3 regions of the Pseudoalteromonas sp. MMG024 genome follow, and region 3 is predicted to be linked to each of the others. Evidence: predicted binding sites of a transcription regulator. Region 3 holds the regulator's gene; each other region holds the start of a gene.
What was found. Region 3 encodes LexA, which represses DNA repair genes until DNA is damaged. Its sites were predicted from a motif close to TACTGTATNNNNATACAGTA; they were not measured.

Region 1 (3,291 bases), on a different contig from region 3:
TATGCCACGTATTAAAACGCTAGATGTACTGAGAGGTTTTGCTGTGTTGGGTATTCTGTTTATGAATATTTACTATCATAGCGTTTTTGAATTAGGTTACGTGCCGCTTCAAGTCGCACCGCTTAGCGATAATGTGATTGAGGTGATAAATGCCTTTTTTATTGATGGTCGTTTTAGGGCCTTATTTTGTTTACTGTTCGGTGTAGGCTTAGCTATTTTGTATGATAAGCATGGTCAAGAGGATGCCTTTACGCTATTGAAGTCGCGTTTAAATTGGCTTCTTATTTTTGGCTTTATCCATAGCGTGTTTATTTTTTCTGGCGATATTTTGGTTAACTACGCACTAGCGGGGTTGATAGTTTATCGCGAAATCGGCAGTAGCCAAGAAGTGCTCTTAAAAAAAGCAAAAACTTATTTTGCTATAGGCTTTTCATTAATATTGCTGTTTGCGTTAATCCCAAACGAACCCATCTACCGCGATAGCGATGAGTACTTCGAAATTATTAACACCTGGCAATCAGGTTATGGCGAGCAATTAATTCAGCAAATTGTGTTTACCATTATTATGTTTGTGTTTAGCTGGGTGTGTTTTATTTGGATTACCGCAGGCATTGTATTGTTTGGTATTTATTTATATCGCGCCGATTTTTTCAATACGGGTTTATCAACAAAGCAATTGCTTGCATCTTTATTGGTGGTGATAACCATATCGAGTATCGACGCGCTGCTGCGTGTTAATTACGTTCACTTGGTTGAACTCACCATGTCCATTGCCACATTTTCAGGACTAGTGTGCGCGTTAATGTATTGCCATGTTTTTATTAAGTTAAATGAAAAGCTTACCGTATTAAACAGTATTTTTGCGCCTGCGGGACGTATGGCATTTACGCTTTATATTTTACAATCAATTGTCTTTGCGCTCTTCTTTCGCTATTTTTCACCTGAATTTGTGCATAGCGCAACGCGTTTAGACTATATCTACTTGTGTTTAATGTTCTCAGTTTTTCAGCTGGTATTTGCGTTTTTCTATTTAAAACTTTTTAAGTCAGGGCCAATAGAGTGGCTTTGGCGCAAAGCATATAGCGCAAAATAAGTTAAATTTTGTGCAACTGTGCGTAGTTTAAAAACTATTACTGGTAATCCATACAGTTATTAGTCATTATTAGTTATCACAAGAAAACATCGCAAAAGGTGTGCATTGGCAATAATACTTGGCATCGACCCTGGCTCTCGCTTTACGGGCTATGGTTTAATTAAACAGCAAGGTATGAAGTTTGAATACTTGGGTAGCGGCTGTATTAAAATGGGCGAAAAGCCAATGGCCGAGCGCCTTAAAATAATTTTTCAAGGTGTTACGCAGCTAATTGAACAATATCAGCCAGATAGCTTTGCGATTGAACAAGTATTTATGGCGCGAAATCCCGATTCTGCATTAAAACTTGGCCAAGCCCGTGGCGCTGCAATGGTGGCGGCTTCGCTTCAGTCACTTGAGGTATTTGAATATTCCGCAAGGCAAGTTAAGCAGGCAGTTGTTGGCACCGGTGGTGCTGATAAATCGCAAGTACAACATATGGTAAAGAGCTTTTTAAAATTGCCTGGTACACCACAAGCAGATGCCGCCGATGCGTTGGCAATCGCCATTTGCCATGGCCATTCACAACAACATTTAATCAAGCTTTCAGGGCAAGCGAGTAAAACAGTAAGAGGACGATTAAGACGATGATAGGGCGATTACGCGGAACATTAGTAGAAAAACAGCCACCGGAAATCTTAATTGAAGTGAGTGGTGTTGGCTATGAAGTGAATATGCCAATGACCTGCTTTTACAACTTGCCGAAAGAAGGTGAAGAAGCGGTTGTTTACACCCATTTTGTGGTGAGAGAAGATGCACAATTATTGTTTGGTTTTAACAATAAAACGGAACGTGCACTATTTCGTGAATTATTAAAAGCCAATGGTGTAGGGCCTAAGTTAGGTTTGGCAATTTTATCGGGCATGTCTGCCGAGCAATTTGTTGCCTGTGTACATAATGAAGATGCAACAAGCTTGGTTAAATTGCCGGGTGTTGGTAAAAAGACCGCTGAGCGTTTAGTGCTTGAAATGAAAGACAGGCTGAAAGATTGGGGTATGGATCTCTTTACTCCTTATACCGATGGTGCAATATTGGAAATGCAAGAAGATCCAACCGTTAAAGGGTGTGCACAAGATGATGCGATAGCAGCGTTAATGGCACTCGGTTATAAAGCAAATCAAGCAGAAAAAGCCGTTAAAGCAATTAAAGGCAGTGGCTTATCAAGCGAAGCGCTAATTAAAGAAGCGCTCAAGGCAATGATGTAAAATGATTGAAGCAGATAGATTAATAGAGCCCGAGAAAAAAGGAAATGAGGATGTTATTGATAGAGCGATACGTCCAAAGCTGTTGTCTGATTACCGTGGTCAACCCCATGTAAAGGAGCAGATGGAAATTTTTATTGAAGCGGCGCGCTCTCGTGAAGAAGCACTTGACCATTTGCTTATTTTTGGTCCGCCGGGTTTAGGTAAAACTACGTTAGCGAATATTGTTGCTAACGAGCTGAACGTAAATATTAAAACGACGTCAGGTCCGGTACTTGAAAAAGCCGGCGATCTTGCGGCGATGCTAACCAACTTAGAAGAAAATGATGTGCTTTTCATTGATGAAATACATCGTTTAAGCCCACATGTTGAAGAAATTCTTTACCCAGCAATGGAAGATTACCAGCTTGATATTATGATAGGTGAAGGCCCGGCTGCACGCTCTATTAAATTAGACTTACCACCGTTTACATTAGTTGGTGCAACAACCCGTGCAGGTTCTCTTACTTCGCCACTTAGAGATCGTTTTGGTATTGTTCAGCGTTTAGAGTTTTATTCAGTTGAAGATTTATCACACATAGTTAGTCGCTCTGCGGATTTCTTATCCCTTGAAATGGAAGATGAAGGGGCGGTTGAAGTGGCGCGTCGTGCTCGTGGTACCCCGCGTATTGCCAACCGATTATTACGCCGCGTGCGAGATTATGCGGAAGTGAAAGCCGATGGTGTCGTTACAGCTGAAGTCGCAGGCAGCGCCCTTGATATGGTAGATGTTGATAAAAGCGGTTTTGATTATATGGACCGCAAATATTTACTGTGTCTTATAGAGAAGTTTATGGGCGGCCCTGTAGGCCTTGATAATATTGCAGCGGCAATTGGAGAGGAACGCGAAACAATTGAAGATGTGATTGAGCCATATTTGATACAGCAAGGGTTTATTCAGCGTACGCCAAGAGGGCG
Region 2 (3,291 bases), on a different contig from region 3:
CCCACCAACCCGTCACGATGCGTTCAGGGCCATGCGATATTGTGATCGACTGGGTGAGTTCTACAGGTGAGCGCAGCATAAAGCTTGGCCGGATTAAATTCATTTGTGGCGCATTTGATAACGTGTTGAATGTATTTTCTTGGCTGGCTATTTCTGGCCTTAGGTCATTATAAACAGTTAAGGTTTTAACCTGCTCCTGCCCAAGTTTTGCCTGTAATATTGCGGTTAAAATTGCAGTATCAAAGCCTGATTTATGCTGTGAAAACAAATCGCCTTCTACACCTAAATTAGATACAAGGTAATCACTTTTTATAGTTAATGCGATAACTGGCGCTGGTAACTCGGTATTTTCTAAACGTAATAAAAAAAGCGTTAACCAGTGTTCAGCGCGATATTCAGCATGCGCTGATGATAGTTCAAATACCAAATTGGCTACTTCTCTAAAATGCAAAATAAGGGTCACTTGCTTTGCTAACTTACAGGTAGAGAGTAAAAAGGCTTGTTGTTGCTTTAATACAAGTAAAAGTGGTTTTTCAAGATGTTTAGTGAGCGATACTTCATAATGTAAGGTTAGCTGTTTTTCAAAATGAGTATCAGGTATGTAAAACGTCACTCGATGCGGATATTGGCCTGTTAATTTACCTACATACATTACTAATTCACGAGAGTAGCGCTTAGCTAATTCATCAAGCGATACCCCCAACAATTGCTTAAAATGCGTAATCCCCACGCGAGCTAGCAAAGCAATTTCTTTTGTAGTGATATCAGCAAATTGTAATGACAATAACGCAAGCTGATTACGCGCATTTTTCTGGTTTGTAAAAATCACATTAGTACCGGCTTGTGCTAATGCTTTTGCCAACAATGGTGAAGTTCCGCTTGCGAAATAATACTGAACTCCCAATGTTTTTAACTGTGTTTCAAGCACATGCCAATACTGATCACTATTGTTATATAAGGACTGCATACCATCACACGCTATCAGTAAACCTTTTGGCGGCATAATACAAATATCTGCAGTGTAGTTATAAAGTACACTGGCTATACGCTTAAGCTCTGCCACTTCCACTTCTTCTTGATAAGGATAAACCGCCAGATCAGAAACTAATAAGCTAGCTTGCCCTAATCCTTGCCCTTGCGTTAATCCTTTTTTTTTAGCCGCCGTTGAAAGTTGTACTAAATTACCTTGGTGATTGGCCAAGGCAATTACCTCGGTGCTCGACATTTCAAATTGCGTATCGAGTTGTAACTGTGGAAAGTAAAGGTAAAGCCAATTTAACATTAACCAGCCTTATCAACCGGAAATGCAATGACATTGCTGATAGGCGAAGATGCAATGGTGCAATAAGGCCATGTCGTTTGCATATCAACAATAAAATAATCACTTGGCCAACCACCTTTTAGGCGGTTTATCTTTACTTTCAGCCCTTGTGGATGTGCTTGTAATGTTAAGCTTAAAGTAACAGGCAAACTCGCTTGACTGGTTTTATAGCTATTTAAGTAAAACAAACGGTTTTTACCCGATTTACTTGCTTGCTGAAAGCGCTGGATATGGGAAATCGTTAAATCTTGCTGCGGCCAATAAATAACATCGCTGCAACTGCCACTTTGTAAACATTGTTCTACTGCCCAAAGCGCATCTTTATGTTGCTCAGGATACAGTACTAACACTTGACTAACATCGACACCTAAATGATGCAAAGCAGCACTGTTAACTAACGCGGGCGGTGAAATAAACACAATAAAACGGCTTTGCCGCATTTTAAAACTGGGTGCAATCAATCGAAGTTCACCAATGCCGGGACTACTCAATAGTTCTATCACGCCATTAGTGGGCATACCGCCAGCGAGCTTTTCATCTAAAACTGTAAAGCCCGTTTGATGCTTTTCTATCTGCTGCGTTTGAATACGATTGGATGCATACCAAAGCAGATTGCGATGATGTAATTGCTTGATCAGTGAATTCATGAATACACCAAAGGATTGTACTGTGTTTATATACAGTATAATCCTTTGGTGTTGAGGATCAATGGATCCGCAATAAAAAAAGCCAACTGTTTCTGCAGTTGGCCTTAAATCATAATTTTTATCAAAATGTTATGAATATGAGTTTATAGCTTAACTTTTAATAAACGCACAAAACATTACTGTATAAAACACTTACTATTTAAAAAACGTCGTCTAATTGCTACAAGTGGCAATAATAACAAACCTAATGCACCAAACGATGCACCTTGGCGTTCATATGTTTCTTGTGCTTTCTCAGGACACTTCTCAACAACACCCTCAGCGTTATATTTCAGCTTCACTGAAACAACCACACTTTCTTGCTCTACTTTGCCGTTAGCATCAACCACAACATTACCTTGAGCATCACGCTTATCTACAGTTTTTGTCGCTGTGCCATATACAGTACCATCATTTGAAATGCTGATTGCTTCCGCAACCACATATGGGAATGATGATTCGCCATCATTTGCAAAACATGGTAATAAGTCATTTAGATTAGTGAAGGTGTCTTTATTAATATCGTAGATAAACGCTTCTTTGCGACGACTTGCTGAGGAGCTTGTTTCAACTTCGCCTTGACCAATAATCAGGCCATTATCATTTATGTCTGTCGCAACCGCAGAGCTACTTTTAAAAAAGTCTGTTGGAAAAACTGTCTCGCCGGTTGCAACATTATGATAAAAGAACTTACTGCGCTCAGTGTTTTCAATACGCTTAATTGCATAGCCTGTAATAATATTATTATCATTAATAGCAACTGCTCGACCACCTGGTCGGTAATCGTATTCGTCAATAAACTCTACAACATTACCATCTTTGTAGTACACCGGATATTGCGTAATACCGTCGCCATCACGATACCTAACAACAGAATAACCTACCGCAATTTCGTTGTCATTAACCGCTAATGCGGTACTGCGCCACGCTCTCTTTTGCTCATCTTCATCAGGTACAATACCTAACCCAAGATCAACGGTATCAGTCACGTTTAATGCGTTATCTAAACGCCACATTGTCGCATTACGGTTATAAAGAGCACGACTTGAAGAATTTACATACGACTCATGGCATACCTCTACTGGAAGTTTATCGCCGTCACAACTTTCGTCCAATGACTCTTGTGAATCAGAAGCAATACTGACTGATGTTTCACCCACTACCAAGTAACCATCACTTACCTGAACGATATTATACGCACCAGAAATACCACCATAAGTAACTTCTGTTGGCATTAAATCAACTCGTTCGCCGGTGTTGGTCATTACAAAACCACGGCGGGTA
Region 3 (3,291 bases):
TGCCTTTGAACGAGCGGCGTAAGAAAAAGGCGCCACAGCGTCTAAATATTGGGCCTGCAGGCCAAAAACTTAAGTTTATACCTGCTGCGATATGCGGTGGCACATAACCTTGATGATAAATAACATAAGTAAGTAATAAGTAATCCATATGACTGCGATGGCACGGCATATAAATGATTTCGTGGCCTTTGTCGGTCAGCTCTTGAATTCGTTCCGGGTTATTTACTTCAATACCATTGTATAACTTGGTCCACAGCCACGTAAGAATGCGCTCAGAAACACCTATCATTGATTCGTTATAGTTGGCAGCAATTTCATCAACCAGTTTTATGGCATTTTGTCGTGCTTCAACAATTGAGATGTTTTTACTTTTTGCTTCATCTTCAATCGCGGCTTTGACAGTGCTTGATGCTAAAAGACCTTGATACAACTGATCGCGAGATGGCAGTTTAGGGCCAAGCGCAGCGAGCTTCTGACGTTTAAAGTGAACACGGGCAACGCGAATGAGTTTATGCGGTAAATCATCACTTTGTTGCTTACTAGTAAGTTGCGATAGTTCTAATGGACGACTAAAACGAATTAAGTTGTCGCGGCCAGACAGTAATACCACAAATACTTTACGCAACCAGCTTGGTGTAAGAGAACTGGATAAAATAGTGCCAAGGCCAGGCTTTTCTTTGCCTGGATTGCGTCCCCATAAAATGGTGACCGGAATAACTTGTAAATCGGTAACGTCTGATTGCTTTAACGCTGCAAATATCTCTTCACTAATTTCGAGCGCTGGGCTGTCTTTTTTGGCTTTACCAAATAGTGGCGAGCGATGATGAATTGGAATGTACCTTGGAACTTGTTTATCACCAATTTGCTGTGTGACCTGAGGGTCAGGTAAACCGAGTTTTTTACAGGTGCTGCGTAATGCGGCTGAATCAGAAAAAGAATTTAATAATGTGATGTAAACGGTCGGCTTGTTTTTATCTATTGCGAGGTTGTCTAATGGGTGTTCAGGTACTATTTTCGAACGCACTAAAAGCTTGTTCATACCGTTTGCAAACCACTGAATCATAGAGCCAACCAACTTCATAACACCAACCTAAAAACAAAAGGGGCGCTAGCATACCAGTTAACTCTAAAAGATTAAATAACTGGTCGTGCCAGAGGAAAAATAAAGCAATTTACAGAGATGATTTTTGATTTGCAGTAATTATCGTCTGTAACTAAGCATAGTGCTAATTATCAAATAATTAAAAGTTGCGAAATAAGAATAACTGTATATACTCACAGTTATCTGTACTGTATGGAAAACCAGTGAATGAGACCATTAACAAAACGTCAGGCACAAATCTTAGAACTTGTTAAAGTATTTATTAAAGATACTGGCATGCCGCCAACGCGCGCAGAAATCGCATCGACACTCGGTTTTAAAAGTGCAAACGCTGCAGAAGAGCATTTAAAAGCATTAGCCAAAAAAGGCGTAATTGAAATGGTGCCCGGCGCTAGCCGCGGTATTCGTTTAGTGGAAGAAGATGAACCCGAGCAATTAGGTTTACCGTTAATTGGTCAAGTTGCCGCAGGTTCACCTATTTTGGCTAATGAGCACATTGAAAGCCATTATCAAGTTGATCCTAACCTATTTAACCCATGTGCAGATTTCCTACTGCGTGTACGTGGTGAGAGTATGAAGGATATTGGCATTATGGACGGTGATTTGCTGGCTGTTCATCGCACACCAGTGGCTAACAATGGCCAAGTAGTTGTAGCCCGTGTTGATGAAGATGTAACGGTAAAGCGTTTTGAAAAAGCAGGAAAACAAGTACTATTACATGCAGAAAATGACGAATTTGACACAATTAAAGTCGATTTAGAGCATGATCATTTTAATATCGAAGGCCTTGCGGTTGGCGTTATTAGAAATGCCGACTGGATGTAATACACTTTTATTGACGGTGGCTAGTGAGTAATTTTACTAGCCTCACTCTGCTTTAAAATCCCCTATTTCTTGCAATAACCCCTTCTATTTTTACATCTTCAAAAATCGCTAACTTATAGATTTATAAAAAATTTATCTTAAATTTGACTTGCGTAAAATTTAATCGTTTACTAGACCTTAGTAGTAACCTTGTTTTCTTTTTAAGCAAAGTGCGGCTTTTAGAAAACAAATATAATAAAGAAAATGGAGTGATGCTGTAGTGCGTCGTGCGATTTAATCGCTAAAACTTTCACTGACCATTTCCTAACAACATAATAATAATTAGCTAAGGAGCGAGCATGAGGCTAGTGAAACTATCCTTATGGTTACTATTGAGCTTTCCTTTTTTAGCAGTTGGGACGAGTCAATATAACTTACCTGTTGGGGTGACAGACATCAGCCGTGATGTCTACGAGCTCCATATGACAATTTTTTATATCTGTTGCGTTATTGGATTAGTAGTATTTGCCATTATGTTTTGGGCAATAATTCATCACCGTAAATCAAAAGGAGCAGTGCCTGCTCAATTTCATGAAAGTACCAAAATTGAAATACTATGGACCGCAATTCCATTTGTAATTTTGATTGGTATGGCAGTGCCTGCAACCAAAACCTTGATTGCCATGGAGGACACCACTAAAGCTGACCTAACGATTAAAGTCACAGGGTCACAATGGAAATGGCATTATGAATATCTTGACCACGATGTGTCGTTCTATTCTGTTCTTTCGACTCCACGTGAACAAATCACCAATCAAGATCAAAAAACAGAAACCTACCTGTTAGATGTTGATAAACCTCTTATTATCCCAAAAGGAAAAAAAGTACGCTTTTTAATGACTTCGGACGACGTAATTCACTCTTGGTGGGTACCTGAATTCGCGGTTAAAAAAGATGCGAACCCAGGCTTTATTAACGAAGCGTGGACTAAGGTCAATGAGACCGGTATTTATCGCGGTCAGTGCGCAGAGTTATGCGGAAAAGACCATGGTTTTATGCCAGTGGTTGTTGAAGTTAAAGAGCCTGCTGAGTTTGAACAGTGGTTGGCAAATGCGCAGCTTGAAAAAGCGCAAGCAGCGGCCGCAGAAAAAGCGTCACTTGATCTTACATTATCGCAAGATGAGCTAATGACGCTAGGAGAACAAGTGTATATGGCTAATTGTGCTGCGTGTCACCAACCTACTGGAATGGGATTGCCAGGTGTGTTCCCAGCGCTAAAAGATAGCCCAATAGCACTTGGCGATGTTAAAGCACATATCGATATTGTGGTTCATGGCAAGCCAGCAACAGCAATGCAAGGCTACAGCAAAATGTTGTCACTAAAA

Region 1: ruvC (crossover junction endodeoxyribonuclease RuvC) is a predicted target of LexA. The motif match lies at 1,132-1,151, and genes of this name have one in related genera.
Region 2: imuA (translesion DNA synthesis-associated protein ImuA) is a predicted target of LexA. The motif match lies at 1,987-2,006, and genes of this name have one in related genera.

Annotation. Positions count from the first base shown of each region.
Region 1 is NZ_JAKFZO010000020.1:45,420-48,710, reverse strand. It holds gene L1068_RS17215 (DUF418 domain-containing protein) at 2-1,093, shown strand; gene ruvC (crossover junction endodeoxyribonuclease RuvC) at 1,199-1,723, shown strand; gene ruvA (Holliday junction branch migration protein RuvA) at 1,720-2,337, shown strand; gene ruvB (Holliday junction branch migration DNA helicase RuvB) at 2,339-3,291, shown strand, end outside.
Region 2 is NZ_JAKFZO010000014.1:43,095-46,385, forward strand. It holds gene L1068_RS14295 (DNA polymerase Y family protein) at 1-1,282, opposite strand, end outside; gene imuA (translesion DNA synthesis-associated protein ImuA) at 1,282-1,968, opposite strand; gene L1068_RS14305 (DUF3466 family protein) at 2,145-3,291, opposite strand, start outside.
Region 3 is NZ_JAKFZO010000005.1:77,435-80,725, forward strand. It holds gene plsB (glycerol-3-phosphate 1-O-acyltransferase PlsB) at 1-1,063, opposite strand, end outside; gene lexA (transcriptional repressor LexA) at 1,310-1,927, shown strand; gene coxB (cytochrome c oxidase subunit II) at 2,266-3,291, shown strand, end outside.